Linked DNA regions of Collimonas fungivorans Ter331. The protein of the gene in region 1 interacts with the protein of each later gene in a pairwise test. Links are inferred from orthologs where the notes say so. Each region holds a gene or a part of one and is shown on either strand. Other genes may lie near its edges. The genes, in order: rlmB and tsaE.

Evidence for each region.
Region 2: the proteins of rlmB (region 1) and tsaE interact in binary tests that used the Escherichia coli proteins (3 or more experiments, as listed by UniProt). The link is inferred for Collimonas fungivorans Ter331 from one-to-one orthologs.

What each region holds. Positions count from the first base shown.
Region 1 is NC_015856.1:2,787,512-2,802,259, forward strand. The notes cover bases 8,030-10,984. They hold rlmB (23S rRNA (guanosine(2251)-2'-O)-methyltransferase RlmB), read right to left. Parts: upstream 9,902-10,984; coding sequence 9,158-9,901; downstream 8,030-9,157. Other genes in these bases: CFU_RS12105 (DMT family transporter), read left to right, coding at 8,030-8,737; rnr (ribonuclease R), read right to left, coding at 9,913-10,984. Outside these bases: tRNA lysidine(34) synthetase TilS, read right to left, coding at 1-456; CFU_RS12060 (acetyl-CoA carboxylase carboxyltransferase subunit alpha), read right to left, coding at 459-1,433; CFU_RS12065 (DNA-3-methyladenine glycosylase family protein), read right to left, coding at 1,496-2,161; cysS (cysteine--tRNA ligase), read right to left, coding at 2,166-3,587; CFU_RS12075 (peptidylprolyl isomerase), read left to right, coding at 3,827-4,417; CFU_RS12080 (peptidylprolyl isomerase), read left to right, coding at 4,465-4,953; CFU_RS12085 (UDP-2,3-diacylglucosamine diphosphatase), read left to right, coding at 4,969-5,760; CFU_RS12090 (YceH family protein), read right to left, coding at 5,757-6,482; cysE (serine O-acetyltransferase), read right to left, coding at 6,507-7,256; CFU_RS24885 (hypothetical protein), read left to right, coding at 7,568-7,735; more of CFU_RS12105, read left to right, coding at 7,748-8,029; more of rnr, read right to left, coding at 10,985-12,375; CFU_RS23855 (lytic polysaccharide monooxygenase), read right to left, coding at 12,859-13,077; CFU_RS25190 (lytic polysaccharide monooxygenase), read right to left, coding at 13,013-13,303; CFU_RS12130 (MASE1 domain-containing protein), read left to right, coding at 13,519-14,748. UniProt on the Escherichia coli protein: Specifically methylates the ribose of guanosine 2251 in 23S rRNA.
Region 2 is NC_015856.1:4,147,216-4,161,857, forward strand. The notes cover bases 11,375-14,223. They hold tsaE (tRNA (adenosine(37)-N6)-threonylcarbamoyltransferase complex ATPase subunit type 1 TsaE), read left to right. Parts: upstream 11,375-12,476; coding sequence 12,477-12,971; downstream 12,972-14,223. Other genes in these bases: queG (tRNA epoxyqueuosine(34) reductase QueG), read right to left, coding at 11,375-12,429; CFU_RS18555 (N-acetylmuramoyl-L-alanine amidase), read left to right, coding at 12,935-14,223. Also shown: lpdA (dihydrolipoyl dehydrogenase), read right to left, coding at 1-964; CFU_RS18495 (MFS transporter), read right to left, coding at 1,040-1,633; aceF (dihydrolipoyllysine-residue acetyltransferase), read right to left, coding at 1,742-3,070; aceE (pyruvate dehydrogenase (acetyl-transferring), homodimeric type), read right to left, coding at 3,211-5,907; CFU_RS18510 (excinuclease ATPase subunit), read right to left, coding at 6,351-6,797; glycerol-3-phosphate 1-O-acyltransferase PlsY, read right to left, coding at 6,863-7,483; ybaK (Cys-tRNA(Pro) deacylase), read right to left, coding at 7,515-8,000; CFU_RS18525 (hypothetical protein), read right to left, coding at 8,115-8,300; site-specific tyrosine recombinase XerD, read right to left, coding at 8,437-9,375; CFU_RS18535 (methylated-DNA--[protein]-cysteine S-methyltransferase), read right to left, coding at 9,372-9,905; CFU_RS18540 (AEC family transporter), read left to right, coding at 10,433-11,326; more of queG, read right to left, coding at 11,323-11,374; more of CFU_RS18555, read left to right, coding at 14,224-14,284; CFU_RS18560 (VTT domain-containing protein), read right to left, coding at 14,360-14,642. UniProt on the Escherichia coli protein: Required for the formation of a threonylcarbamoyl group on adenosine at position 37 (t(6)A37) in tRNAs that read codons beginning with adenine.

The DNA.
Region 1 (14,748 bases):
GCGCAACAGTTGCAGCAGCACGGTCTCAGCCTGGTCGTCCAGGTGGTGTCCTGTCAATAACAAAGGGATCTGGTGCTGGCGGCACAAGTCGCCCAGCGCTGCATAGCGGCTGATGCGCGCGGCTTCTTCCACGCCGCTCTTGTCGCTGTTGCGCAATGCGATGCGGCGCGTATCAAAGACCACGCCCAGCCTGGCGCAAGCCTCGGCGCAATGGCTTTGCCACTGGTCCGCGTTGGGGCTGATGCCGTGATGGATGTGGAAGGCGAACAGCTGGGCGCCGTGCGCGCCGGCATACTGGGCTGCCGCATGCAGCAGCACGCTGGAGTCCAGTCCGCCGCTGTAGGCGACGGCCAGTCGTGCCTGCTGTTGCGAGGCAATTGCGGGGAACGCTTGCGCGATCCCTGCCAGGGTGTTTTCTAAGTACGCACTGATACTTGGGATAGATGAATTCGACACGCCTATTCTGCTGCCAGCACTTCCTTGAATTTACCGTAGCTCATCAGTTTTTCATGGCGTGCATTCAGCAAGTCCTTGGTCTTGACGCCCTGGAACTGGCGCAAGGTATCGGCCAGCGCGCGCTTGAGCAAGGATGCCATCTGCTTCGGATCGCGATGGGCGCCGCCCAGCGGTTCGCTGACGATCTTGTCGATCAGGCCGACGGCTTTCAGGCGATGCGCGGTCAGGCCCAGCGCATCGGCGGCATCGGCTGCGCGCTCGGCGGTTTTCCACAGGATCGAGGCACAGCCTTCAGGCGAGATCACCGAATAAGTCGCGTACTGCAGCATCAGGACCGCGTCGCCGACCGCAATCGCCAGCGCGCCGCCGGAGCCGCCTTCACCGATGATGGTAGCGATCAGCGGCACTTTCAGCTCAGCCATCGCGTACAGGTTGTGGCCGATGGCTTCCGACTGGCCGCGCTCTTCGGCATCGATGCCGGGGAATGCGCCGGGCGTATCGACAAAGGTGAAAATCGGCAGGCCGAATTTTTCCGCGACTTTCATCAGGCGCAGAGCCTTGCGATAACCTTCCGGCTTGGGCATGCCGAAATTGCGCAAGGCGCGCTCCTTGGTGTCGCGTCCCTTCTGGTGGCCGATCACCATGCAAGCCTGGCCGTTGAAACGCGCCAGGCCGCCGACTATCGACTGGTCGTCGGCATAGGTGCGGTCGCCGTGCAGTTCATGGAAATCCGTGAAGATTTCATTCACGTAGTCCATGGTGTAAGGACGCTGCGGATGCCGTGAAATCTGGGAAACTTGCCAAGGCGTTAACTTTGCGTAAATATCCTTGGTCAATTGCTGGCTTTTTTTCGATAAGCGATCGATTTCTTCCGAAATGTCCACCGCCGAATCGTCCTGGACGAAACGCAGCTCTTCGATCTTGGCATCTAATTCGGCGATCGGTTGCTCGAAGCCGAGAAATGTTGTTTTACTCATATTGTTCCCTTGTTTAAAACCATCATTACCGAATAAATTACTAATGAATACGTAATAAGTTATTACTCAGTAATGACTTGATATTCTGCAGACGTTGCATCCAGGCTACGCCATAGATACCAGGTCGCCACGGTACGCCATGGCTCCCAATTGGCCGACACTTCGCGCGCATCGCTGCGCGAAACCGGCTCTCCCGAAAAATAATTCACACTAATGCCTTTAAGCAATCCTAAATCATCCAAAGGCAATATATTGGGCCGGAGCAAATTAAATATCAAAAACATCTCCGCTGTCCAGCGTCCGATGCCGCGGATCTGGGTCAGGTCCGCGATGACATCCTCATCGTCCATCTCCATCCACTGCTCGGCATTGACCCGTTTTGCCTTGAAATGGTCGGCCAGGTCAAGAATATAGTCCGCTTTACGCTTAGACAAGCCGCAAGCCGCAAGTTGCTCCGGACCTGCTTTCAATACCTGGGCCGGAGTCGTCTTGGGACAGACTAACAGAAATTTTTGCCATGCAGATTCCGCCGCCTTGACCGAAACCTGCTGGCCGACCACCGAACGCGCCAGCGTGGTAAACGCCTCGCCGCGGCCAACCAGGTGCAGGTCGCCGAATTGCGGGATCAATTTACGCATGATACGGTCACGCTTCATCAACTCGGCCTTGGCGTCTTCCCAATACGAAGGCACGAAGAACCTGGAGTCGACAGCTATCGCTTTTTGCATACGTTTAGGCCCTTCGCCATTCGGTTTGACCGCCGGGCTTATCTTCCAGCAAGATGCCTTCGGCCAGCAGTTCCTTGCGAATCAGGTCTGCAGCAGAAAAATCCTTGGCTATTTTTGCCGCTTGACGAGTTTGAATTTTGAGTAGGATATCTTGCTCTGACAAAGCCGCTTGCGCAATGCCATTTCCGACAACTTCGCCGCCGGCGAGTGCGCGGCCTTTCAAAAAATCTTCAGGGGAACGCTGCAGCAAACCCAGCACTCCGGCCAAACCTTTCAGCTGGCGCGCCGCTGCCTGCGAACGATTCTTGTTGACTTCGTTGGCGAGGTCGAACAAGGCCGAGATCGCCATCGGCGTATTAAAATCGTCGTCCATGGCTTGCGCCACGCGCGCGGCATGGGCTTCGCTCCAGTCCAGCGGCAAACTGTCTGCCGAGACTTCTTTCAGGGCAGTATACAAGCGGGTCAATGCATGCTTGGCGTCGTCCAGGTTGCTGTCGGCATAATTCAGCGGGCTGCGGTAATGCGCGCGCAGGATAAAGAAGCGCACCACTTCCGCATCGTATTTTTTCAGGACGTCGCGGATCGTGAAAAAATTTCCCAAGGACTTGGACATCTTCTCGTCGTCGATACGCACAAAGCCGTTATGCATCCAGTAATTGACGAACCGGTGGCCGTGCGCGCCTTCCGACTGGGCGATTTCATTTTCGTGATGCGGGAACTGCAAATCCTGGCCGCCGCCGTGGATGTCGAACTGCTCGCCCAGCAATTGCTCGGCCATGGCGGAGCATTCGATATGCCAGCCCGGGCGGCCCTGGCCCCAGCGCGAAGTCCATTTGACCTCTTCCGGCTCGCTGTCCTTGGCCGCTTTCCACAAAACGAAATCGAGCGGATCGCGCTTGCCCAGGTTGACGTCGACCCGCTCGCCGGCGCGCAGATCGTCGAGCGACTTGCCCGACAATTTGCCGTAGCCGGCAAAATCACGCACCGAATAATTGACGTCGCCGTCGCTACCCTGGTATGCCAAGCCTTTATGTTCGAGTTTTTCGATCAAGGCCAGCATCTGCGGCACGAACGCTGTCGCACGCGGCTCGTGATCCGGCTTTTGCACGCCGAGCGCGGCCGCATCCTCGTCCATGGCCTGGATGAAACGGCCGGTCAGCTGCGAGATGGTCTCGCCGTTTTCCACGGCGCGCTTGATGATCTTGTCATCGATATCGGTAATGTTGCGCACATAGGTGACGTCCAGGCCCGACTGCCGCAGCCAGCGTTGCACCATGTCGAACACCACCATCACTCGTCCGTGACCAAGATGGCAATAGTCGTAAACCGTCATGCCGCAGACATACATGCGGACCTTGCCTGGTTCGATTGGGGAAAACGGCTGCTTCTCACGCGCCAGCGTGTTATATATTTTCAAGTCGCTCATGGGAAATTACTGCCTACGGACAGAAATAAGGCACAGAATTAAAGTACAGCAATAAGGCAGAAAAATATTGCACGCCGTTTTACCCATTCGCGCACTTGCGGTGCGGACATCAGTACAACTGAATCGCCAAAACTCTTTTGCAGTGCTTAGTTTGATAAAATGTTGCTTTTCGCCGGAGTATATCATTAGTGAAAAGCGAAAATACACCACAAACGCTCCTACCCACATGAAGGATTTTTATGCCAGCATCTCTTAGCCTGTCCCGCCGCGCGTTCACCCTGGCATTGACCTCTGCACTGACGGCTGCCTGTTTGCTGGGCAACCCTTCGATTGCCAGCGCTGCCGACAAGCCCCATGTCCTGCTGAAAACCAATATGGGCGACATCGTCATCGAGCTGAATCCGGAAAAAGCGCCGAAGACAGTCAAGAATTTCCTGGGCTATGTAAACAGCGGCCACTATAACGGCACCATCTTCCACCGTGTCATCGAGAATTTCATGATCCAGGGCGGCGGCATGACCAAGGACATGGTAGAGAAGCCGGCGCCGAACAAGGTGGAGAATGAAGCCAAGAACGGCCTCAAGAACGTGCCTTACAGCGTCGCCATGGCGCGCACCGCGGACCCGCAATCGGCCGGCGCGCAATTCTTCATCAATACCACCAACAACGAATTCCTCAACTATCCTGGCCGCGACGGCTGGGGCTACGCGGTGTTCGGCCAGGTCATCAAGGGCATGGACGTGGTCGACAAGATCAAGAAAGTAAAGACCGCCTACCAGGACGTGCCGACCACCCCGGTTATCATCCAATCGGCTACAGTAACCAAGTAAATACCGTTTTTGTCCTTCCAATTTTCAACCATCTGATAGGAAACACCATGGCAGTCCTCCTCACTACCAACCACGGCACGATCAAGATCGAACTCGAAGCTGAAAAAGCGCCAAAGAGCGTGGAAAACTTCCTGGCCTATGTCAATGCCGGCCACTACAACGGCACGATTTTCCACCGCGTGATCCCTGGCTTCATGGTGCAAGGCGGCGGTTTTGAGCCTGGCATGAAACAAAAGCCGACCAACGATCCAGTCGAAAACGAAGCCAAGAACGGCCTCAAGAACAAGCCTTACACACTGGCGATGGCCCGTACTTCGGCGCCGCATTCGGCTTCCGCGCAGTTTTTCATCAACGTCAAGGACAACAGTTTCCTCGACTACCCAGGCCAGGACGGCTGGGGTTATTGCGTCTTCGGCAAAGTCGTTGAAGGCCAGGACATCGTCGACAAGATCGAAGGCGTGAAAACCGGCCGTTCCGGCATGTTTGCCGATGTGCCGACAGATGATGTCGTCATCGAAAAAGCTGAAGTCGTTTAATCCAGACTCCTTCTTATGACAGCCTCAGTCTCGAACCAGTCCGGCGCACCAGTTGCGCTATTCATCTCCGACCTGCATTTGCAGGCAGCGCACCCGCGCACCACCCAGGTCTTCCTGGACTTCCTGCAGGAACAGGCAAAGCGGGCGCAACAACTGTATCTGCTGGGAGACTTGTTCGAGTACTGGGCTGGCGACGATGACCTGGAAACGCCGTACAATCGTGAAATTGCCGAAGCGATCCGGCAAGTCAGCGATAGCGGTGTGCAGGTTTTCTGGATCGCCGGCAATCGCGATTTCCTGGTTGGCGACGGCTTTGCGCAAGCAGCCGGCCTGACCATGCTGCCCGACCCGTCGGTGATCACGGTGGGCGGGCAGCGCCTGGCGATCGCCCATGGCGATGCGCAATGCACCGACGACCTGGCCTACATGGAATTTCGCGCGCAAGTGCGGCAACCGCAATGGCAGGCGCAATTCCTTGCGCTGCCGCTGGCGCAGCGCAAGGCGATCATCGCCGGCGTACGCAAGGAAAGCCAGGAAGAACAGCGCCACAAGACAATGGAAATCATGGATGTCAATCCGGCAGCGATCGATGCCCTGTTCGACAGCACCGCAACCGCCACCCTGATCCACGGCCACACGCATCGGCCCGCGCGCCACCTCTCAGGCGCCGGCGAGACTGCCCGCACCCGCTACGTATTGCCGGACTGGGAGTATGACGTCAAGGCGCAGCGAGGCGGCTGGATTGCGATTGATGCGGACGGCGTGATCCGGCGTTTTGGCCATGACGGCCAGCAACTGGCCGATTAATCAAACTGCCGCTTGAACTCGGCAAACTGCGCCGATAAATCATCCACTTGCCGCCGCAAGCCGGCAACTTCTTCTTCAAGCTGGGCGATCCGGTCCTGGCTGCCGCTTTTCACCACCGATGCGCTGCCCGACATCGCATCCGCGATCGCCTGCTGCTCCAGTATTTCCTCTCCCGCCAGCAGATGCGCATAACGCGACTCCTTGGTGCCGGGCGCTTTCGCCAGGCGCGCTACCAGCGACGGATATTTATCGACCAGGAACTGCAAAGCCGTTTCGACTTCGCCCACCGAAGCAAATTCATGCAGCCTGCCGCTGCGGCTGCGCAATTCGCCCGCGGTCTGGATCCCGCGCAGCATCAAGGTCGTCAATACCGCCAGCTTGTCTTGCTCCAGCAGCCATTTGACGCGCATCCGGTGTTCGTACTTGGCAACCCGGGCGCCGGCCTGGTTGACTTCAACCACCAGCTTGCGCTGCATCAGCCGCTGCAGGATGTCCAGTACAGTCGATTCGGCGATAGCCATCACCGGATCGCGGCTGGAGAGCTGGTTGCAGCCGTTGGTCAGGGTATTCAGGGACAGCGGATAGTTATCCGGCGTCAGCGCTTCTTTTTCGGCGAGGACCGCCAGCACGCGGATTTCAAACTGGTCCAGAAATGCGTCGGCGCTGCCGGAACCGGCCGCCGCTTCATCGCCGGCCGGGGTGCTGCTCACTTCTTGATTCATTGCTTGCTCTCCTGGCGCGCCGTCTTATTCGACCAGCTTGTTCAGCTGGTCCGGGTCAAATTTCTCTAGCTCGGGCAAGCCCTCGCAGGCGATGCCGGATTTCTTCAGCAAGGCGATGATGCGTTCTATCTGATGTTCCTGCGCGGCGGCATTGTCGATCAAGCCATGCAAGGCCTTGGACAAGGGATCGTCGCCATTGGGGGTAACGCCGTAGGCGGCAAACATGCGGGCCGCGGCCTCGTCCTTGCCGCTGACGTTTTCCTTGAGGACGATGCGCGCAGGATTGCCCACCGCAGTCGCTCCCGGCGGCACTTCCTTGACCACCACCGCGTTGGAGCCGATCTTGGCGCCCTCGCCCACTGTAAAGCCGCCCAGCACTTTGGCGCCGGCGCCGATGATGGCGCCGCGCGCCAGCGTCGGATGGCGCTTGGCGCCCTTGTTCAGCGAAGTACCGCCGAGGGTGACGCCCTGGTAGATCGTGCAGTCGTCGCCGACTTCAGCGGTTTCGCCGATCACCACGCCAAAACCGTGGTCGATGAATACCCGCCGGCCTATGGTGGCGCCGGGATGGATCTCGATTCCGGTAAAGGTGCGGGCAACCTGCGAAATGAAACGCCCCGGCCATTTGAAGCCGTTGTGCCAGCAATGATGCGCCCAGCGATGCAGGATGATGGCGTGCAGGCCGGGATAACAAGTCAGCACTTCCCACTGGGTGCGGGCGGCGGGATCGCGCGCCATGATGTTGGCAATGTCTTCACGAATGCGGCTGAACATAAAGGTGTCGTATGAATGCGGAGGCGTAATGTTATTCCAAATTACGCCAGCCGTCTTTGCCTCATCCCACCGGCCTTAAGCTTTAGCTGATTCTTGCTGAGTTCCTCGAATGAAGGCAGCTCGCAGCATGTCATTTTGACTTGTAATTCCACCTGGTCCGCCTTAGCATAACATACACGATTTTGTTGTTTTTTAATCAAAACGGGCTGTAGCTCAGTTGGGAGAGCGCGTTGCCATTGGCGACGAGGTCAAGGGTTTCAGTCCCTCTCAGCTCCTCCATACGATACAAGCCATTCTCTATAGAGAATGTAATGCATCAGATCAAGGCAAATGAAAAATTCGTCTTTTCCGAAGAAGAACTCTTGGACGAGTTGTGTGCATCCATGTACGGCGATAACTTCAGTGAAGTCATCGTCATGGCTGGGCCCTTTATGCAGTTCTGTGATGCAGCTACAAAACGACTCGTACCAGCATTCTGAGTAATTGCGGCCATGAAATTCAAACAAAAAATATTGAATGAAGGTGCTTCGACCAAGCGGTCTGAATCCACGTCATTGAAGCAGGGTGCAACGTTGATGACTGCGGCCGCGCTATTGACGCCGATTCCAGATGCCATGGCAAAAATCCTGGGGGAGAACTATGGCATCCCAGTGGTTATGATTGCATTCGCACGCTGCGTACTGCAGATGTTATCTGCACTTCCGCTCCTCCTGGCCTCCGGAGGCTGGTCCGCTCTACGCGTTCAAAACCTTCGGCTCAACCTGTTACGGGGTATGCTGTTAGCAGCCGCAAGTATTGTTTTTTTTGTGGCGCTGAAAGCTATGCCACTGGCAGATGCTATCGCCATATTTTTTATACAACCCATGATCGTAACCATTCTCGCCGTTGTATTTCTCAAGGAGAAACCTGATCTTCGGCGCATCGCGGCGGTCTTTGCCGGATTCGGCGGGACGCTGTTAGTGATCCAGCCGAATTTAGTCATACTCGGCCCGGTGGCAACACTCCCGCTCATTTGTGCAATCCTATTTGCAATCTATCTCGTGCTCGGTCGCCATCTCTCAAAGTCGGATTCTTCCCTCGTCATGCATTTATATGCCGGTCTTGGCGGTACACTTTCTCTCGGGGTGATACTCGCCATTGGCTCCTTGGGGAACATCATGGAATTTCATATGATCGCGTCAATTGACTCTTCCGCTTGGACGCTTCTCGTAGTGATGGGACTCTTCGCAAGCCTAATCCACCTCATGTATATCCAAGCGTATCGTTTGGCGCCGGCAGGACTTCTAGCACCATTGAGTTATATTGAAATCGCATCAGCAATAGGACTTGGCTTTCTGCTGTTCGCGGACTTTCCGGATACATTAAAAGGATTGGGAATAGCAGTCATTATTGGATCTGGTCTCATGCTCGGATGGACGGATCGATCGATTTCCCAACAAAATTCGGTCACCCGTAGCATCACGTGCTACCGCAAGGAGTAGCAATGAGGAAATCAAATTCAACCGTTCTAGCTCAGATCGCCCTTTCCCCTTAGAGAGCATTAGCTCACCGATAACACCGGCCATCAACGCCACGACATTTATCGTCAACAATTTTAAGGAATTGCTCCCGATATCCAGCGCCTGGATTGCCTCAAGGTGATCAAAGTGGGCTATGGCTGGGGCGGCACCATCAGCCTTGTGAATCATTTTGACCCATCCGCTTGGCCCTCATCGAAGCGCCTCCCCCTCAGTGGAAATTGCGCTCGTTTTTACTTCGGCCTGGAGGACGCTAACGATATCGAAAGTGATCTTCGGACTGCTTTCGAGTCGTAAATCGCCGTCTTGTGAACTACATGGCGACCTAATCAGCGGCCAAAAAGATGGCTGACCCGACGCAGCATGAACGCTGCGAAAACAGAATCAACAACCCTTGACCGTGCGCTGGCGGCGGGCTTCGTACAGGCAGACCCCGGACGCCACCGATACGTTCAGGCTTTCGACTGAACCGAACATCGGCACGTTGACCAGCACATCGCAGGTTTCACGCGTCAGGCGGCGCATGCCCTCGCCTTCGGAGCCCATGACCAGGGCCGCCGGGCCGGAAAAGTCCGCTTCGTATAACCCTTTTTCGCCGTCCTCGCTGGTGCCGATCAGCCAGATTTCACGTTCCTTCAACTCGCGCAAGGTGCGCGCCAGGTTGGTCACGGTAATGTAAGGCACGGTTTCGGCAGCGCCGCTGGCGACCTTGGCGGCAGTAGCGTTCAAGCCTACCGCACGGTCCTTCGGTGCAATCACGGCATGGGCGCCGGCGCCGTCAGCCACCCGCAGGCAAGCGCCCAGGTTGTGCGGATCGGTGATGCCGTCCAGCACCAGCAGCAGCGGCGGACCGACGATGGCATCGAGCAGTTCATCCAGGTTGCGCGCCAGCGACAGTTCGCCGGCTTTCGCCACCACGCCCTGGTGGCGGCGAGTGCCGACGATATTCGACAAACGTGCGTCATCCACCGGGATCACGCGCACGCCAACCGCCTTGGCGGCATTCAACAGTTCCTGCATGCGGCGGTCGACGCGGCCGGCATCCACATAAATCTCTTCCACCGACGATGCTTCATGACGCAAACGCGCGGTGACGGCGTGAAAGCCGAAAATCATTTTACTTTTCATATTCTCAGAATCTATCTTTTACGCTTGCTGGATTTCGTGAAGGCTTTCGGCGCCCGCGTCTTTTCTGCGACGCTGGCGGTCTTGGCCTTCTTGGTCTTGCTTGGAGCAGTGGTCTTGGCGGCAGTCGTGACTCTGCTGCTGCCGGTCTTTTTCGGCGGCGCAGCCTTGCCGCCGGCCTTCGGTTTGGCGCCCCGGCCTTGTTCATTGTCGGCGCGCCGTGCTTCATTCTTGAGCACGGTCTTGATGCCCGGCTCGTTGACCAGGCGCAGGTCGATCTTGCGGGCGTCCAGGTCAACCCGGCTTACCTGCACCGTCACCCGGTCAGTCAGCTGGTAACGGATGCCGGTGCGTTCGCCGCGCAATTCGTGACGCGCTTCGTCGTACTGGAAATAATCCGCGCCCAGCTCGGTGACATGCACCAGGCCTTCGATGTACAACGCGTCGAGCTGGACAAAAATGCCGAACGTAGCGACGCCGGAAATCACGCCGGTGAACTCTTCGCCCAGCTTGTCGCGGATAAAATAGCACTTGAGCCATGCTTCGACATCGCGCGAGGCTTCGTCGGCGCGCCGCTCATTGGCTGAGCAATGGACGCCGAGCGCTTCCCATACCGCCAGGCTGCCCTCGTTCCTCTTCTTGCCCGCCGCCTTGTCTTCCGCCTGCTTCTTGCGGCCGGCCGGCGACAGCATGGTGTTCAGAGAACTGGTGTCGAAACCCTTGGGTTCGTAACGCTTGCCCTGCAGGATCGCCTTGATGGTGCGGTGGGTCAGCAGATCGGGATAACGCCGGATCGGGCTGGTGAAATGCGCATACGATTCATACGACAAACCGAAGTGGCCGATGTTTTCCGGGCTGTAGACCGCCTGCTGCATGGAGCGCAGCAGCATGGTCTGCAGCAGCAAGGCGTCCGGCCGTGCCTTGATCTTCGGCATCAGAGCGGCATAGTCGGAGGCGGACGGCGTGTCGCCGCCGGCCAGCGTCAGGCCGACCTGCTTGAGGAAGGTGCGCAGCACCGCCAGCTTTTCCTTGGTCGGATGCGCATGGATACGGAACAGGCCGGGATGCTTGTGGCGTTCCATCAGGTCGGCAGCGCAGACGTTGGCCGCCAGCATGCACTCTTCAATCACCTTGTGTGCATCGTTGCGGGTGCGCGGCAGGATTTTCTCGATCTTGCCGGCGGCGTTGCAGACGATGTAGGTCTCGGTGGTCTCGAAATCGATGGCGCCGCGCGCCTGGCGTGCCTGCAGCAAAGCGTGGAACACTTCATACAGATGCAGCAGATGCGGCACCAGGCCGGGACGCTTGGCGGCTTCCGGGCCCTTGGTATTGCCCAGGATGGCCGCTACTTCTGTATACGTCAGGCGTGCCGCCGAATGGATCACCGCGGGATAGAACTGGTAAGCCTTGATCTCGCCCTTGGCGCTGATCACTGCATCGCACACCAGGGTCAGGCGATCGACATCCGGATTGAGCGAGCAGAGGCCATTGGACAGTTTCTCCGGCAGCATCGGGATCACGCGGCGCGGGAAATACACCGAGGTGCTGCGCTCCAGCGCATCGACATCCAGGGCGTCGTTAGGCTTGACGTAATGGCTGACGTCGGCGATCGCCACGATCAGGCGGTAACCGTTGGCGCGGCCGATCTTGATCGGTTCGCAATACACGGCGTCATCGAAGTCGCGTGCGTCTTCGCCGTCAATCGTCACCAGCGGCACATCGCGCAGGTCGACGCGGTCGCCGAGGTCGGCCGCGCGTACTTCGCCCGGCAGCTTGGCGGCCAGTTTCTTGGCCGCTTCGGAAAATTCGTGGGGCACGCCATATTTACGTACGGCAATTTCGATTTCCATGCCCGGGTCGTCGATATCGCCCAGGATTTCGACAATCTTGCCGACCGGCTGGGTATAACGCGAAGGCTGCTCGGTGAGCTGGACGCTCACTACCTGTCCAGCCTTGGCCTTGCCCGGCGACCCCGCCAGGATGATGTCCTGGCCGATGCGCTTGTCTTCGGGGGCGATCACCCAGACCCCGTTTTCATTGAGCAAGCGGCCGATCACATGGGTATTCGCCCGCGACACAACCTCGACGATCGTCCCTTCCGGACGGCCGCGGCGGTCGGTGCCGATGATGCGCGCCTGCACCCGGTCGCCATGCAGCACTTTCTGCATTTCCTTCTCAGGCAGGAAAACGTCGTCGCCGCCCTCGTCCGATATCAGGAAGCCGAAACCGTCGCGGTGACTGCTGACGCGGCCTTCGATAAAACCGGGGGAATTGGTCAGCTTGTAGACGCCGCTGCGGTCGGGCTTGATCTGTCCGTCGCGTTCCATGGCATTCAGGCGGCGCGTCAAACCGTCCATTTCATCAGGTTTGACGCTAAGCGCGGTAGCCAGGGCGGCGGCGTTTTGCGGCTCGGCAGAGGTGCGCAGAAGGCCGAGAATTTCCTCCCGGCTGGGGATAGTGTAGGAATATTGGCTCAAAAGGCTATTTTCAACAGGTTGTTATTCATCAATGGTTAGTGTAACGGAGGATTGTGACATTCTCCTAACCAAGCAATTTATATCTACATATCGTTATGACTAGGTTGACTTATTCGTACATTAGCTTATAATCTCGCTCTCTCAAGCCCACGTGGCGGAATTGGTAGACGCGCATGGTTCAGGTCCATGTGCCGCAAGGTGTGGGGGTTCGAGTCCCTCCGTGGGCACCATATACCATAGACCAGGCCTTCGTATGCAGATATGAAGGCCTGGCTCTCCGCAAAATTCCCAGTATTTCTCCGAGCTGATCCGGGATACGTAGTGGATATCAGCATTCGCCGGGCATCGCGGCGCGCCATGTGCGCAAACACGATGCATATTATCAGCAAATCGCATTAATCCAGGCACGGCAAGTTCCGGGCGGTTATCGGCTCGCCCAATCCTGATCCGGTTGCAACGGGCGGCAATGCCGCCCTCTGTTTACTAGAATGGACTGATCATCACTTTTTGCGGATTCACCACGGCTGCGGCGGGGAGCTCGGCATCGATTACCTGGTAGAAGGCATTGCCGGTATCGGCGATATTCCAGGTGCTCAGGATCACGTGATAGCCGCTGCGGCCGGCCGGAATCGTGCAGCTATGCTTCGCATGGGTATTGCTGACTGGCGCGAAGCCGCCTTTGATGATGCAGAACGGCTGCAAGTTGAACGAGGCGCGGGTCGGCCGGCCCCGCCGCCGGGAATCCCTTCGGCCCCTCGACGCTTTGCGGTTCATATTGAATCGCGCCGCACGCAGTATTCTCCTGGGTCTTGCACATGAACGCGCGCGATTTGGGCGCATCGATGTAGCCGTGCGCCTGCGCCAGCAGCGGCGCCGCGAGCATCAGCAATAATGTGATCCTGGACGGACAAGACAATGCTTTTTTCATTGGACCTCCGGAAAGTGAGAATTGAAGTAAGGGGAACAGCTGCCAGCCGATCGATTCTCTGGCCAAGCCCCATCGCTGCGTAACTGTCAACATTGACAGCCGCATGGCCGGCATTTCCCATAGCCAAATTCTTTCCAGATTCACCATATAATGAGCGACATCTTGCGCACCGCATTTTTTGGGGCAAGAACATCAACGCCATAAGGACATCGACCGTGAAACTGACCAACCAAACTGTCATAGCATTGCTGTGGGGCTTGCTGTACCTGGTCACCGGCTACATGTCGCACCAGCTCAACGGCCCGATTGCGACCACCGGCTATATCTGGCTGCCGGCCGGCGTCACTGTCGCCGCATTCATGCTGACCAGGACCGCGCGCTGGCTGCCGTTGGTGATCGGCTTCGTCCTGGCGCAGCTGCTGCTGGGTGTTATCGAAGAACGCAACCTGCTGCGCGTGGCGCTGTTCGCCCTGGATGAAATCGGCATCGCCGCGATCGTGGTGGCGCTGGTGCGCAAGGCGCAGCTGCCGATGGAAGGTTTGTATTTCGTACGCGGCCTGCTGATCGCCGCCGTCGCCTGCAGCGCGGTCAGCGCCGCCATCGGCGCGGCCTGGTTCACGCTGGTGCAGCACGTGCCGTTCTGGCCGACGGCACGCATCTGGGCCGCATCCGACCTGGTCGGCATCCTGATCGTCACGCCGGTGCTGGCCGGCTGGTCGCGTTTCCACGCCATGCGCTCGGGCGGCATGGACCGCAGCGATTTCCTGCTGGGCCTGGCGGCGTTCCTGGCCCTGGGCGTGACCGCTTTTGTGATTTTCGACGGCAACAGCATCAGCAAATTTTCGGCCGGCGTCAATTTTGCGCTGACCTACATCCCGCTGTTTTTCGCCGCCGTGGTCACCTTGCTGTGGGGCGGCCGCGGCGGTTCGCTGGCAGTTGCCATGCTAGCCTTTTTCGCCCTGCTCAACACGGTGCAAGGCGAAGGACCGTTTGCCGCTTTTTCCGACATTTTTTCCAGGCATTCGCTGCTGGAAGCCCAACTTTACCTTGCCGTCGCCGCTCTGCTCTGCCTGCTGATCAGCGCCCTCAAGACCACCCGCGAACAATTGCACGAAGACGCCGCGCAATGGAAAAGCGACGTCGAACTGGCGCTGGCCGTCAGCCGGCAACTGGTCTACAGCATCGACCCGCACAGCAAAAAACTGTGCTGGAACGGCGACCTGCAAGGGTTGCTGGGCGTAAGCAACGCCGCTTTCAGCGAACTCGACCAGGTGCTGGCGCATGTCCATCCCGACGACCGCCAGCCATTGCGCAGCCGTTGGCTGGACGACAGCGACGACGACGCCCGCCCCGATTTCGGTTTCCGCCTGCTGCTGCCGGCCGGAGAAGTCAGCCATGTCAGCGACATGAGCGCAGTGCTGCTGGACGCCGACGAATCGGTCGCC
Region 2 (14,642 bases), 1.4 Mb from region 1 along the record:
AACCGCCGGTCAGTTTCTTGATGACGCTTTCCTTCCAGCCGCGCAAGGCGTCGATATCGATTTCCGGCGCCGACATCTTGACGCCGAAATGCGCCATTTCTTCCGCTTCGGTAATCACCTTGGCCGCATGCAGCAGCGCCTTGGACGGGATACAGCCGACGTTCAGGCAAACCCCGCCGAGGCTTGGGTAGCGCTCGATCATCACCACGCTTTGGCCGAGGTCGGCAGCGCGGAAGGCAGCGGTATAGCCGCCGGGGCCGGCGCCCAGCACCATGGTGTCGCATTCGATGTCGACCTTGCCGGCGAAACGGACGGCCGCCGGAGCCGCCACGGCTGGCGCTGCTGGCGCAGCTGCCGGAGCAGGAGCTGCGCCAGCCGGTGCGGCTGCAGCGGCGCCGGTGGTTTCCAGCAGCACGATCACCGAACCTTCGCTGACCTTGTCGCCTACCTTGACTTTCACTTCCTTGATGACGCCGGCCTGGCTGGAAGGAATTTCCATGCTGGCCTTGTCCGATTCGACGGTGATCAGCGACTGGTCGACCTTGACGCTGTCGCCTACCTTGACCATCAGCTCGATGACATCGACTTCCTTGACGTCGCCGATATCCGGCACTTTGATTTCGATGGTGCTGGCAACGCCGGCGGCGGCCGGGGCTGCGGCGGCCGCTGGCGCAGCGGTTGCTGCCGGCGCCGGAGCTGCCGCTGCCGGAGCTGCCGCGGCGGCGCCGGCGGCTTCCACCACCAGGATCAGCGAACCTTCGCTGACCTTGTCGCCTACCTTGACCTTGATTTCCTTGATGACGCCGGCCTGGCTCGACGGAATTTCCATGCTGGCCTTGTCCGATTCGACGGTGATCAACGACTGGTCGACCTTGACGGTATCGCCTACCTTGACCATCAGTTCGATGACTTCCACTTCCTTGACGTCGCCGATATCCGGGACCTTGACTTCAACCATACTCATAGCGTTTGCTCCATGCTCGCTCCTCCGTCGGGAGGAAAAAATTGTTGTGTGCCGTGCGCCGCTGCCGTGTGCCGCTTATGCGCCAGGCTCGGCGTCAGGCGCGGTTTTCATTTCAAAACTGTGGATGCGCAAAGGCATGGCAGAGCTTTTATCGAATTCAACGCCGGCATGAATTCCTACCTCGGCGATATGCTGTGCGCTGACGTCCTTGTCATACACCGCATACATCGCGCCCAGGGCAAAATTGCGGCCGCTGCCTATGCCCCAGAAACGATCGAAGCTGAACACCTCGCGATAGGAATACACGCCGAAGATGCCGTAAGGATTGGCGACCAGGGACGTGATCTGCGACGATTCGTAGGGATCGTCTTCATCCTCTTTGGTGTTCAGGAAATACTGGTCCTTGAGGATGGTGTGCACCTTGGAAAAGGTGTCGAACACCTCATCGCGGCTATTTAGCCTGCACTCTTCGCCCATCGCCGTCAGCAGCTTGCGCATCACGGGGAAATGGGCGGCGGTGCCGGCCAGCGTGATGTACGATTCGCCGATCTGGAAAATCTTGTTGTTGACCTCGTAAGCATGCGACAAGCGGGTATCGCCGAACGTCACCAGCGAGTCCGATGCAATCGCGATCTGCCCATTTTTTTTGACGACAACGCAGGTAGTCATAATTGCTCTCCATCTGTATGCCAATTGACCCGTAGGGTGGGCACTCCGTGCCCACGCGGATGCGCGTGTTACGGATACAGCGCGTGGGCACGGAGTGCCCACCCTACATTACAACAATGTCTTGCGCATGTCGGCCAGCACTTCGGCCAGGTAGACGCTAAAGCGCGCACCCATGGCGCCGTCGACCACGCGATGGTCGTAGGACAGGGAGGTCGGCATCATCAGGCGCGGCACGAACTGCTTGCCGTCCCAGACCGGTTTCATCGAGGCTTTCGACAAACCCAGGATGGCGACTTCAGGGGCATTGATGATAGGCGTGAACGCCGTACCGCCGATGCCGCCCAGCGATGAAATCGTGAAGGTTGCGCCTTGCATGTCGGCCGGTTTCAGCTTGCCGTCGCGCGCCTGTGCGGACAACTCGCCCATTTCCTGGGCGATCTGGCTGATGCCTTTTTTGTCGGCATCCTTGATCACCGGCACCACCAGGCCGTTCGGCGTATCGGCAGCAAAGCCGATGTTGTAGTACCGCTTGAGGATCAGGTTTTCGCCCTTGCCGTCGAGCGAGGCGTTGAACGCCGGGAATTTCTTCAGCGCGGCGACGCTGGCCTTGATCACGAACGCCAGCATGGTCAGCTTGACTGGCGACTTGGCCTTGGCGAAGCTGTCGTTGGCTTGCTTGCGGAATTCTTCCAGTTCGGTGATATCGGCTTCGTCGAATTGCGTGACGTGCGGGATCATGACCCAGTTGCGATGCAGGTTCGGGCCGCTGAGCTTCTTGATGCGCGACAGCGGCAGCAATTCGGTCGGTCCCTGCTTGCTGAAATCCAGCGACGGCCATGCCAGCAGGTCGAGGCCGACGCCGCTGCCGCCCTTGCCGCCCGCAGCAGCTGCGCTGCCGCTGGCCGCGCCGGAAATCACGCCCTTGACGTAATTCTGCACATCTTCGTGGGTGATGCGGGCCTTGATGCCGGTGCCGGCCACTTTGCTCAGGTCGACGCCCAGTTCGCGCGCGAACTTGCGCACCGACGGCGACGCATGCGGGATGCTGCCGCCGGCTGGCGCCGGAGCTGCTACCGGTGCCGGCGCGGGAGCGGCCGGCGCTGGCTTGTTTTCCGCGACTGGCGCAAGAGCCGGAGCGGCTGCTGCAGGCGCCGCAGCTGGTGCGGCGGCCGCGGCACTAGCCGGCGCCGCTGCGGCAGCATCGGCTTCCAGCACCAGCACCAAAGTGCCTTCCTTGACCTTGTCGCCCAGCTTGACTTTCAATTCCTTGATCACGCCCGCATGGCTGGACGGGATTTCCATGCTGGCCTTGTCGGATTCGACCGTGATCAGCGACTGGTCGACCTTTACCGTGTCGCCGACCTTGACCATCAATTCAATGACTTCAACTTCACTGACGTCGCCGATATCCGGGACTTTGACTTCCACCATACTCATCGCTTAGCTCCATTCATTCTGCCCGCTGTATAACGCGGGCCTGAGTTTCCTTTCAGAAAATTCAGACCCGTGCTGCACAGCCGTGGAAATTTTAATACTGGCTTAGTACTGCTTATTGCTCAGTTATCAAGACCAGTACCTTATTGCGTGACCGGATTCGGTTTCTCCGGATTGATACCATACTTGGTAATCGCATCGGCGACAACCGAGGCTTTGATCTTGCCTTCGTCGGCCAGCGCCTTCAATGCCGCCACCGCCACATAATAACGGTTGACCTCAAAGAATTCACGCAGCTTGGCGCGGGTGTCGGAACGGCCGAAGCCGTCCGTGCCCAGCACCTTGTAGGTACGGCCGGCTGGAACGAAAGCACGCGCCTGCTCAGCGAAGGTACGCATGTAGTCGGTGGAAACGATGATCGGACCGGCGGTGTCTTTCAGGCACTGGGTGATGTGCGCCAGACGCGGTGTTTCGGTCGGATGCAGCATGTTCCAGCGCTCGACGTCCTGGCCGTCGCGGGCCAGCAGGGTGAACGACGGCGCCGACCAGATATCGGCATCGACGCCCCAGTCGCTGGCCAGCAAGGCCGCGCCTTCGATGACTTCGCGCAGGATGGTGCCGGAACCCATCAGCTGCACGCGCAGCTTGCTCTTCTTGCCGCCTTCCTGCAGCAGGTAGAGGCCCTTGATGATGCCCTCTTCCTGGCCTTCCTTCAGGCCCGGATGGCTGTAGTTCTCGTTCATCAGGGTCAGGTAGTAGAACACGTCTTCCTGGTTGGTGACCATGCGGCGCAGGCCGTCATGCATGATGACTGCCACTTCGTGCGAGAAGGTCGGATCGTAAGGCACGCAGTTCGGGATGGTCGACGCCAGCACGTGGCTGTGGCCGTCTTCATGCTGCAAGCCTTCGCCGTTGAGCGTGGTGCGGCCGGCGGTGCCGCCCAGCAGGAAGCCGCGGGCGCGCATGTCGCCGGCTGCCCATGCCAGGTCGCCGATACGCTGCAGGCCGAACATCGAGTAGTAGGTGTAGAACGGGATCATGACCCGATTGTTGGTCGAGTACGAGGTCGCCGCGGCAATCCACGAGCTCATGCCGCCGGCTTCGTTGATGCCTTCCTGCAGAATCTGGCCAGCCTTGTCTTCACGGTAGTACATCACCTGGTCTTTATCGACCGGCTCGTACAGCTGCCCGACCTGGCTGAAAATGCCGATCTGGCGGAACAGGCCTTCCATGCCGAAAGTACGCGACTCGTCGACCATGATAGGCACCACGCGCTGGCCCAGGCTCGGGTCGCGCAGCAGCGTGTTCAGGATGCGTACGTAAGCCTGGGTGGTGGAAATCTCGCGGCCTTCGGCAGTCGGTTCCAGCGCGCCCTTGAATGCCGACAGTTCCGGCACGATCAGCTCTTCGTCGGCCTTCTGGCGGCGTTGCGGCAGATAGCCGCCCAGCGCTTTGCGGCGAGCGTGCAGGTATTGCATTTCCGGGGTGTCGTCGGACGGCTTGAAGAACGGCACGTTCGGCAGCTGGTCGTCGGAAATCGGCAGCTGGAAGCGGTCGCGCATGGCCTTGATGGCTTCGTCGTCCAGCTTCTTGGTGTTGTGCGCGGTATTGCGCGCTTCGCCCGATTTGCCGAAGCCGTAGCCCTTGATGCTCTTGACCAGCAATACGGTAGGCTGGCCCTTGTGTTCTTGCGCCACCTTGAAGGCAGCGTAAATCTTGTGCGGATCGTGGCCGCCGCGGGTCAGGTGCCAGATGTCGTCGTCGGACATCTTGCTGACCAGTTCCAGCAGCTTCGGATGCTTGCCGAAGAAATGCTTGCGCACGAACGCGCCATCTTTCGCCTTGTAGTTCTGGTATTCGCCGTCGACGGTTTCCATCATCACGCGCTGCAGGATGCCTTCCTTGTCGCGCGCCAGCAGGTCGTCCCAGCCTGCGCCCCAGATCACCTTGACCACGTTCCAGCCGGCACCGCGGAAATCGCTTTCCAGTTCCTGGATGATCTTGCCGTTGCCGCGCACCGGACCGTCCAGGCGCTGCAGGTTACAGTTGACCACCATCACCAGGTTGTCGAGGCGTTCGCGGCCGGCCATGCCGATTGCGCCCATCGATTCCGGTTCGTCCATCTCGCCGTCGCCGCAGAAAGCCCAGACCTTGCGGTTGGCGGTATCGGCGATGCTGCGTGCATGCAGGTACTTGAGGAAACGCGCCTGGTAGATCGCCATCAGCGGGCCCAGGCCCATCGATACGGTAGGGAATTGCCAGAAATCCGGCATCAGCTTCGGGTGCGGGTAGGAAGACAGGCCTTTGCCATCGACTTCACGGCGGAAATGCAGCAGTTGCTCTTCAGTCAGGCGGCCTTCGAGGAAAGCGCGGGCATAGACGCCGGGCGACGAGTGGCCCTGGATGTACAGCAGGTCGCCGCCGTGGTTTTCGGAAGGAGCGTGCCAGAAATGGTTGAAGCCGATGCCGAGCATGTTGGCCAGCGAAGCAAAGCTGGACAGGTGGCCGCCGAGGTCGCCGTCGAGACGGTTGGCCTTGACCACCATCGCCATCGCATTCCAGCGCATCCACGAGCGCAGGCGCTCTTCGATCTCCAGATCGCCCGGGCAATGCTCGCCCATGTGGGCAGGGATAGTGTTGACGTAAGCGGTATTGCTGGAAAACGGGATCTGGGCGCCGCGGCGGCGGGCCAGGTCGACCATTCTTTCCATCAGGTAATGGGCGCGTTCAGGACCCTCGGTTTCAATAACAGCTTCGAGCGCGTCCAGCCACTCTTGGGTTTCAATGACATCTGGATCGTTGGCGGCCTGGGCCAAAACCTGGTCGAGCTGGGCTGACATGCTGAGTCTCCTGAATATGTGCGCTTGTCCGATCTGGCACCGGACTGGCGGGTTGGGTCGCAAGCATCTACGTCACTATGTAGACGGGTGCCAAATTCTAACAGGAGTTTTTTTGATTTCCAAATAGCGATATTTGATTTCACAATACGAAAATATGCTGCATAGCAAGACGAACTCACATAAAACAACGCCTATCCCTTTTCAACTTCATGGGATCAGAAAGCCGAATCTCGGACACATTTCTCATGGCGCAATGCAACAATAATTGCATATAAACATCATTAAAATTCGACTTATAGCTAATTCGATATAACAACTGCGGGAAATCTAAGTAAAAAAGCGCTAAACCCAAGATGGCTAGCGCTTTTTTATTTGCCCGGGAAACGACTTCGGCAGGATGCAAGCCGATTATCGGCCTGATCAGCGGCTCTCTTTAGCCGGCTTTATTTGGCGATTCTGGCAAATTCGCCCTTCAAGGCCACGCCAGCCATGATCGCGCCGACATGGCATTCGAATTCGGTGGCGCTGGCATGCTCTACATTGTTATAGTTGCTGACAATATTGACCACCGCATTCGCCCCCAGATCCTGCGCACGCTGTTGCAAATGCAGCATCGCTGACAGAAACACCCAGTTGCAGGCTTTCTCATCGGATTTGCCAAACGCGTTGGTCCTTTGGCTGGTCTTTTCACCACCAAACTTCTCCAACACCTTTGGCGTCCGCTGGTCGCCAAAATAAAAACGGACGCTGTCGCCCAAGCGGCCTTGGGCGTCGTTAACGGCCAACGCTCCTGCAACGGGCAGCATCAGTGTCCGGTCAGCCGCCTGCGCCGATACGGCGCTCAGCAACATGCCAGCGCTCACGGCAGCTATCAGAATCAGCTTCTTCATGTTTTCTCCTTGGATTAATAATTGCCGGGCGCCGACATTCCCGGTTGCGATTTTCCTGGTTATTATCATGCCGCATTACCACTCTTCTTCTTGGCGCCGATGCGGCTTTCCTTGCCGGCCAGCAGGTTGCCGATGTTCTTGGCGTGGCGATAGATCAGCAAGGCGCTCATCACCACTATCGCCAGTAGGATCATGTCCGGCCCTTCCATCAAGGCATAGAAAAAAGGCGCGAAGACGCTGGCGATCAGGGCTGCCAGCGAAGAATAGCGAAATGCGTAAGCCACGATCAGCCAGGTCGCGATAGTCGCCAGGCCCAGCCACAGGCTGATGCCGATCAGGATGCCGAACAAGGTCGCCACGCCCTTGCCGCCGGCGAAACGGAAAAAGACCGGCCACAGGTGCCCGAGGAAGACCGCCACCGCAACCAGCGCCACCGAACCGTCGCCAAGGCCGAATTGCGGCCCGTACCGCTGCGTCAGCCAGATTGCCAGCCAGCCCTTGAAACCGTCGCCGAGCAGGGTCAGGGCGGCCGCGGTCTTGTTCCCGCTGCGCAGGACATTGGTGGCGCCGGGGTTATTCGAGCCATAGGTGCGCGGATCTCCCAGCCCGAACAGTTTGCTGGTGATGATGCCGAACGATACCGAACCGATCAGGTAGGCGGCAACCGTGAATAACAATATGTACATGCGTGTCTCTTTCTTTTGGTTGGTTCAGGACCTACTCGTCCAGCGCGCACTGGACTGTCTTGGCCTGCAGCAGGTCGGCCACGCTGTGCGGCGCCATGCCGATCAGGTAGCCGCGCCGGCCACCGTTAATATATATCTTCTGCAAGGCCAGGATGCTCTCTTCGATATACACCGGCAGCGCCTTGCGGGTGGCGAACGGCGAGGTGCCGCCGATCAGGTAGCCGGAATGGCGGTTCGCCACTTCCGGCTTGCAGGGTTCCACCGACTTGCGGCCGATCTGCCGCGCCAAGTTCTTGGTCGACACCTTGCGGTCGCCGTGCATCAGGATGATCAGCGGCTTGGCCGCCTCGTCCTGCATCACCAGCGTCTTCACCACATGGTGTTCGTCCACGCCCAGCGCGCGCGCCGACACCGTGGTGCCGCCGTGTTCTTCATATGCATAGGGATGTTCTGAAAAGACCGCGCCGTGCTTGCGCAAGAATTGCGTCGCCGGGGTCTCTGAAATATGTTTTGTCATACCGGGCTACTTGAGTGCGGCGGGCCGCAGCGTCTGCTGGCAAATCATGTTGTCGCCAGACCCGATGCAGCGACAATCCCTGCCGCTGATCTGCGCTGGCCAGGCTGGCGGCGCTTAAGGCTGCTTAGGCTCATCGGAAGCAGGTTCACCGCTTGCCGGCAGTTCGGATTCGGCTCCATCCTCTGTTTCAACTTCGGTGGAAGAACCCTTCTCCAGCTTGCGCTTCAGCTTTTCTTCCTTCTTTTTCTTCTTTTCTAATTCTTTTTGCCGTTTTTCATACTGAAAATTCGTTTTTGCCAATTGCGCCCCCTAAATAGACTCTTGAATGATGTACTACAGGATACAGGAGAATAATTGCGAGGATGCAGAATTCAACGCCAAAAAAAGTTGCATTATACCAATAAAACTATCCTCCTCCAGCAGTTTCAACCGCGTTTCAGCCGCGCGGATGATGTGCGGCATGCAGCGCCTTCAGGCGCTCGCGCGCCACATGGGTGTAAATCTGGGTAGTCGAGATATCCGCATGTCCCAGCAGCAGCTGCACTACCCGCAGGTCGGCGCCGTGATTGAGCAGATGGGTGGCGAATGCATGGCGCAAGGTATGCGGCGACAAGGGCGCGTTGATCGCGGCCTTGGCGGCGTATTTCTTGATCAGGGTCCAGAACATCTGGCGCGTCATGGCGCCGCCGCGCGCGGTCACGAACAGGGCGTCGTCCATCTGGCCGTTCATGATCTGGCCGCGCGCATCTTTCAGATAACGCACGATCCAGTTGCGCGCCTCTTCGCCGAACGGCAGCAGGCGCGTCTTGTTGCCTTTGCCGGTAATCCGCAGCACGCCTTCGTTCATGCCGACCTCCAGCGATTTCAGCAGCACCAGCTCGGATACCCGCAAGCCGCTGGCGTACATCAGCTCCAGCATGGTGCGGTCGCGCAAGCCCAGCGGCGTGGCGACGTCGGGCGCCGCCAGCAGCGCTTCCACCTGAATTTCGGACAAGATCTTGGGAAAGCGCGGCGCCTGTTTGGCCGAACGCAGGTGCAGGCAAGGATCGGCACTGATGCGGTTTTGCCGTAAGGCTAGCAGGTAAAAGCGCTTCAGCACCGCCAGCCGGCGGTTCGATGAAGTGGCCTTGCTGCTGTCGTGCCTGGCCAGGAAATAGGCATTCAGGTCGCCGGCATGGACTGCGAACAGCGATTTACCGTCCGGCTGTTCCTGCAGCCACAGCGCAAACAGGGTCATGTCGCGCCGGTATGCCTCCAGCGAATTCTTGGCGAGGCCGTCTTCCAGCCACAGGTTGTCGCAGAATTCGTCGATCGCGGTTTGATGTTCGGCGCTCAGCGCCGGTTTGGCTTCGCTCTGTGCCTTGGACCTTCTCACAGGCCGGCCACGCCTTCGTGCTCCAGCAGCCAGCGCTTGACCCGCAAATGGAAACCGTCGGCCTCGTCGTGATGGGAAAAACCGCCGATGCCGCCGGCCGCCGTCACGCGATGGCAGGGAATCACCAGCGGAAACCAGTTGGCGCCGCAGGCCTGGCCCACCGCGCGCGGCGCCGACCCTATCAGCTTGGCGACCTGGCCGTAAGTGAGCACTTCCCCGCGCGGTATCGCTGCAATCGCTTTCCAGACCTTGTGCTGGAAAGCGGTGCCCAACGGCGCCAGGGGCAGGTCAAAACGAAAATCCGGCTGCTCCAGGTAACGGCCGATCTGCTTTGCAGCGCGATCGGCCAGTGCGTCGGTGGCGTCTTTTTCGTGGAAGGTGGGAGGCAGATAGACCAGTTCGTAAACCAGGCCCGCTTCAGTGCGTATCCCCATCGCACCGAACGGCGCGGCGATTACTGCCGTGAAGTGCTGCGCGGGCAGCTGGCCGCCTGTAACGCGCTTCAACGGGTTATCTGAAATTATATTCATACCCGAAGGATAAAATAAAAAAGGCGCATCTGTCGATGCGCCTCAAATTACTTCGTTATGCACTCCCGGCTGTTTAGACAGCTTCATTTGGAATGCACGGTCTCCTCAGTATCCCCGGTATCAATTACCGTTCTTATGCACCACCACCTACAATCCCATTGATTCAATCTTGTTGATTCAATCCCGCTGGCAAATCCCTCGCCGGACGTGGACTTAAATTCTGTGCTACATAAAACTACTTGCCGGAAACCGGAATCCGGTTCATCTAGTTACTTGCTGCTTTTGCAAGCCGCAATCTCTAGTGTGGTCGCACTGTAACAGGTGTTACCCGGATTTAACAAATAATTTATATGAATCATTTTGACTAAACAACATAGGTTTACACTAAACCCTTATCAAACTAATACTCATCAATTTTCGCTAAATTTCCCTCAAGAAACTAACTTTAGCGCCTAGCCCCGGGAATTATTCAGGACGGCCCCGCGTGTCGACAATCGAGCTCACTTTTTAACAATATCCGCCACTCCATGTATATCGTCAACCTGTTGTTTCCTGATTTTTCGCTGATCCTGCTGGGAGCCGTCTTGCACCGCATCAGCAATTGGGGCGCTGAGTTCTGGACCGGGGCGGAAAAGCTGGTGTATTTCCTGCTCTTCCCTGCCCTGCTGTTTTATTCCACCGCCCGCACCCCGCTCAGCTTCGACACCAGCGGCAAGATGCTGATGATCGGCATGGGCGCGCTGCTCGGCGCCATCTTCCTGACCTGGCTGGGCAAACCGTGGATCAAGGCGGCGCCGATGGACTATGAATCCGGCATGCAAACCGGCTACCGCTTCAATTCATACATGGCGCTGGCCCTGGCCGCCAGGCTGGGCGGCGAACAGGCCACCGGCATGATGGCGATGCTGATCGGCTTTGGCGTGCCCTTGTGCAACCTGGCTGCGGTCCATGCCCTGGCGCATAAAAGCGGTGGCCTGTTCAAGGAACTGGCGCGCAATCCGCTGCTGATCGCTACCGCCTGCGGGCTCTTGTACAGCTTGTCCGGATTGCCGCTGCCGGAAGTCGCGGGCGCGGTCTTGTCGCGGCTCGGCAACGCCGCATTGGCGCTGGGCTTGCTGCTGGTGGGAGCCGGCCTGCGCCTGAGCGGCGTGCAGCGGGCCAAGGCGCTGGCCGGGTATTTCCTGGCGATCAAGCTGCTGGCGCTGCCGGCCATGGCCTGGCTGCTGGGGCAGTGGCTGGGACTAGCGCCGTCGCAACTGCAGCTGGTGGTGCTGTTCTGCGCCCTGCCTACCGCCTCCAGCGCTTATATCCTGGCGGCCCGGATGGGCGGCAACGGTCCTCTGGTAGCGTTCATGATTTCCGCCGGCACCATGTTGTCGGCGCTGACTTTGCCATTCTGGCTGTGGGTGCTGCAGCACTAATCGATGCCGTGCTGCTGCAGCGCCCAGGCTACATGCTCGCGCACCAGCTCGGACGGATAGTCGCTGCGCTGCTGCAAGGCGGCAATGATCTCTGGCGAGCCGGCGCCTGCCGCTGCGGCATTACCAAGGCCGACCGCCATGTTGCGCAGCCAGCGCTGGTAACCGATGCGGCGGATCGGACTGCCTTCCATGCGACTGTTGAACTGCTCTTCGCTCCAGCCGAACAGCTCCACCAGCGTGGCTTGGTCAAGACCGTTGCGGACGTCGAAATCGCCCAGCGTCGACGGCTGCGCAAACTTGTTCCATGGACAAAACAGCTGGCAATCGTCGCAGCCGTAGACGCGGTTGCCGATCAGCGGCCGCAGTTCCACCGGGATGCTGCCCTTCAGCTCGATCGTCAGGTAAGAGATGCAGCGGCGGGCGTCGAGCCGGTAAGGGCCGACGATCGCCTGGGTCGGGCAGACATCGATGCAGGCGCTGCATTGCCCGCAATGCGAGCTGATGGCCTGGTCGACCGGCAATGGCAGGTCGGTCAGGATTTCGCCAAGGAAGAAAAACGAGCCGGCTTCGCGATTCAGCAGCAAGGTGTGCTTGCCGCGCCAGCCCAGGCCGGCCTTCTGCGCCAGGGCTACCTCCATCACCGGCGCCGAATCGGTAAACACGCGATAGCCGAATTCGCCGATTTCGCCCTTGATGCGGTCCGCCAGCTGCTGCAGACGCGAGCGCAGCACCTTGTGGTAATCGCGGCCGCGCGCATACAGCGAGATAGTGGCGCTGCCGGCGGCTGCCGGCGCCAGCCGCGCCTGCTCGCGCGGGCGCCAGCTGCCCTGGTCATCCTGATAGGCGCGCGGCAGGTAATCCATGCGCACCGCGATCGCCCGGATCGCGCCGGGCACCAGTTCGGCAGGCCGGGCGCGCTTCATTCCGTGCGCTGCCATATAATCCATCTCACCGTGATAGCCCAGCTCCAGCCATGCCTCGAAACCAGCCTCCTGCTGCGCCAGGTCGACATCGCTGATGCGGACATCGGCAAAACCAAGCTCCCGCCCCCAGGCTTTGATGGTGGTGGCTAGCGCGCTTAGATTTTGGTCGATTACTGCCATGGCTGGTGTGTTTCAGAAAGACTAGATACAAAGGACTATGTTACGAGATGCCGCATTTTACAACCCACCTGCATGACGAGGCCGGAACCAACGCGCTGGGCGCCGCCTTGGCCCGGGCTTTGCTGCCCGGACTGGCGATCCACCTGCACGGCGACCTGGGCGCCGGCAAGACCGCGCTGACCCGCGCCCTGCTGCATGCCGCCGGCCACCAGGGCCACGTCAAGAGCCCTACTTACACCTTGGTGGAACCTTATACGATCCAGATAGCCCAACAGGCGGTCGAAGTGATGCACTTCGATTTGTACCGGATGGCCAGCCCGGATGAATTCCTGGAAGCCGGTTTCCGCGAATACTTCAACCCCGACACCATCTGTATCGTCGAATGGCCGGAAAAGGCGGACACCGCGTTGCCGCCGCCCGACATCAGCGTATTACTGAGTGTTTCCGATGTTTCCGACAAGGGACGTGATGTAGAATTGCAGGCGTTATCTGATAAGGGTAGTCAATGTCTCGCTCGACTGAAATTTGCACCAAACCTCTAAAATCAAAAATCCGCCGCACCATCCTCAAGGCCGGCGGTACTTTGCTCATTTCAGTACTGGCGCCGCTGTCGGCGCGCGCCGCGCAGATTGTCGCGGTACGGGTCTGGCCGGCGGACGACTACACCCGCGTCACCCTGGAAAACGACGCCGAATTGAAAACCACCCATTTCCTGGTGCAGAACCCGGACCGCATGGTGGTCGACATCGAAGGCATCGAACTCAATCCGACCTTGAAGGAACTGGTCGCCAAGATCCAGCCTAACGATCCCTATATCAAGCAAGTCCGGGTCGGCCAGAACCGCCCGAATGTGGTGCGGCTGGTGTTCGACCTCAAGGAAGAAGTCAAGCCGCAGGTGTTTACCCTGGCGCCGGTAGGCGGTTACCAGCACCGGCTGGTGTTCGACCTGTATCCGGTCAATCCGCCCGACCCGATCCAGGCGATGATAGAAAAAGGCGAATGGCCGTCCGCCAACCCGGGAGAAATCGCGCCGCCGGTGGCGCAAACCAAACCAGAACAAAAACCGACGCCGCCGTTGCAGCCGCAGCCCGAGCAGCCACCGGTGGCCCGCATCGACCCGAAACCGGACCGCACCACGACCCTGACGCGCATGATCACGATCGCGCTCGATCCCGGCCACGGCGGTGAAGATCCCGGCGCCACCGGGCGCGGCGGCAACCGTGAAAAAGACGTCGTGCTGTCCATCGCCAAACGGCTCAAGGCCAAGATCGAGCAGCAGCCGAACATGCGGGTGATGCTGACGCGCGATGCCGATTTTTTCGTGCCGCTCGGAGTCCGTGTGCAAAAGGCCCGCAAGGTGCAGGCCGACCTGTTCGTCTCCATCCACGCCGACGCCTTTGTCACGCCAACCGCACGCGGCTCCTCGGTATTCGCCTTGTCAGAAAAGGGCGCCAGCTCCACCGCCGCGCGCTGGCTGGCCAACAAGGAAAACTCGGCCGACCTGATCGGCGGCATCAACATCAAGAGCCACGACCGCCAGCTGGCCAGCGTGCTGCTGGATCTGTCGACCACGGCGCAGATCAACGACAGCATGAAGCTCGGCAGCGCGGTGCTGAGCGAAATCGGCGGCATCAACAAGCTGCACAAGGGTGCGGTGGAACAAGCCGGTTTTGCGGTGCTGAAAGCGCCGGACATCCCGAGCATTCTGATTGAAACCGCCTTCATTTCGAACCCGGAAGAAGAAGCCAGGCTGACCGACAATGCCTACCAGGACCAGATGGCCGATGCGGTCCTGAAAGGCATCAAGAAGTATTTTGCCCACAATCCGCCGCTGGCGCGGAACCGCCTGACCTGATCCGGCAGGCTTGAAAACAACAAGGGCGCGCTGCAAAAGCTTGCAGCGCGCCCTTGTTTCATCCGGCGTCGGCAGTTATGCGCCGCCGCGCATTTTCTTGTAGAACTTCCACAAGCCGCCAAGCGCCACCGGCACCACCGCCGCGCCGACGCCGATCAGCACGATGGTGTTCAGGTGATCGCGGATGACCGGGATGTTGCCGAAGAAGTATCCGGCCGAGACCAGGCCGACCACCCAGATCAGGGCGCCGGTGATATTGAAGAACTGGAATTTGGAGAAAGTCATTTCCGACACGCCGGCCACAAACGGCGCGAAAGTCCGCACGATAGGCACAAAACGCGACAGGATGATGGTCTTG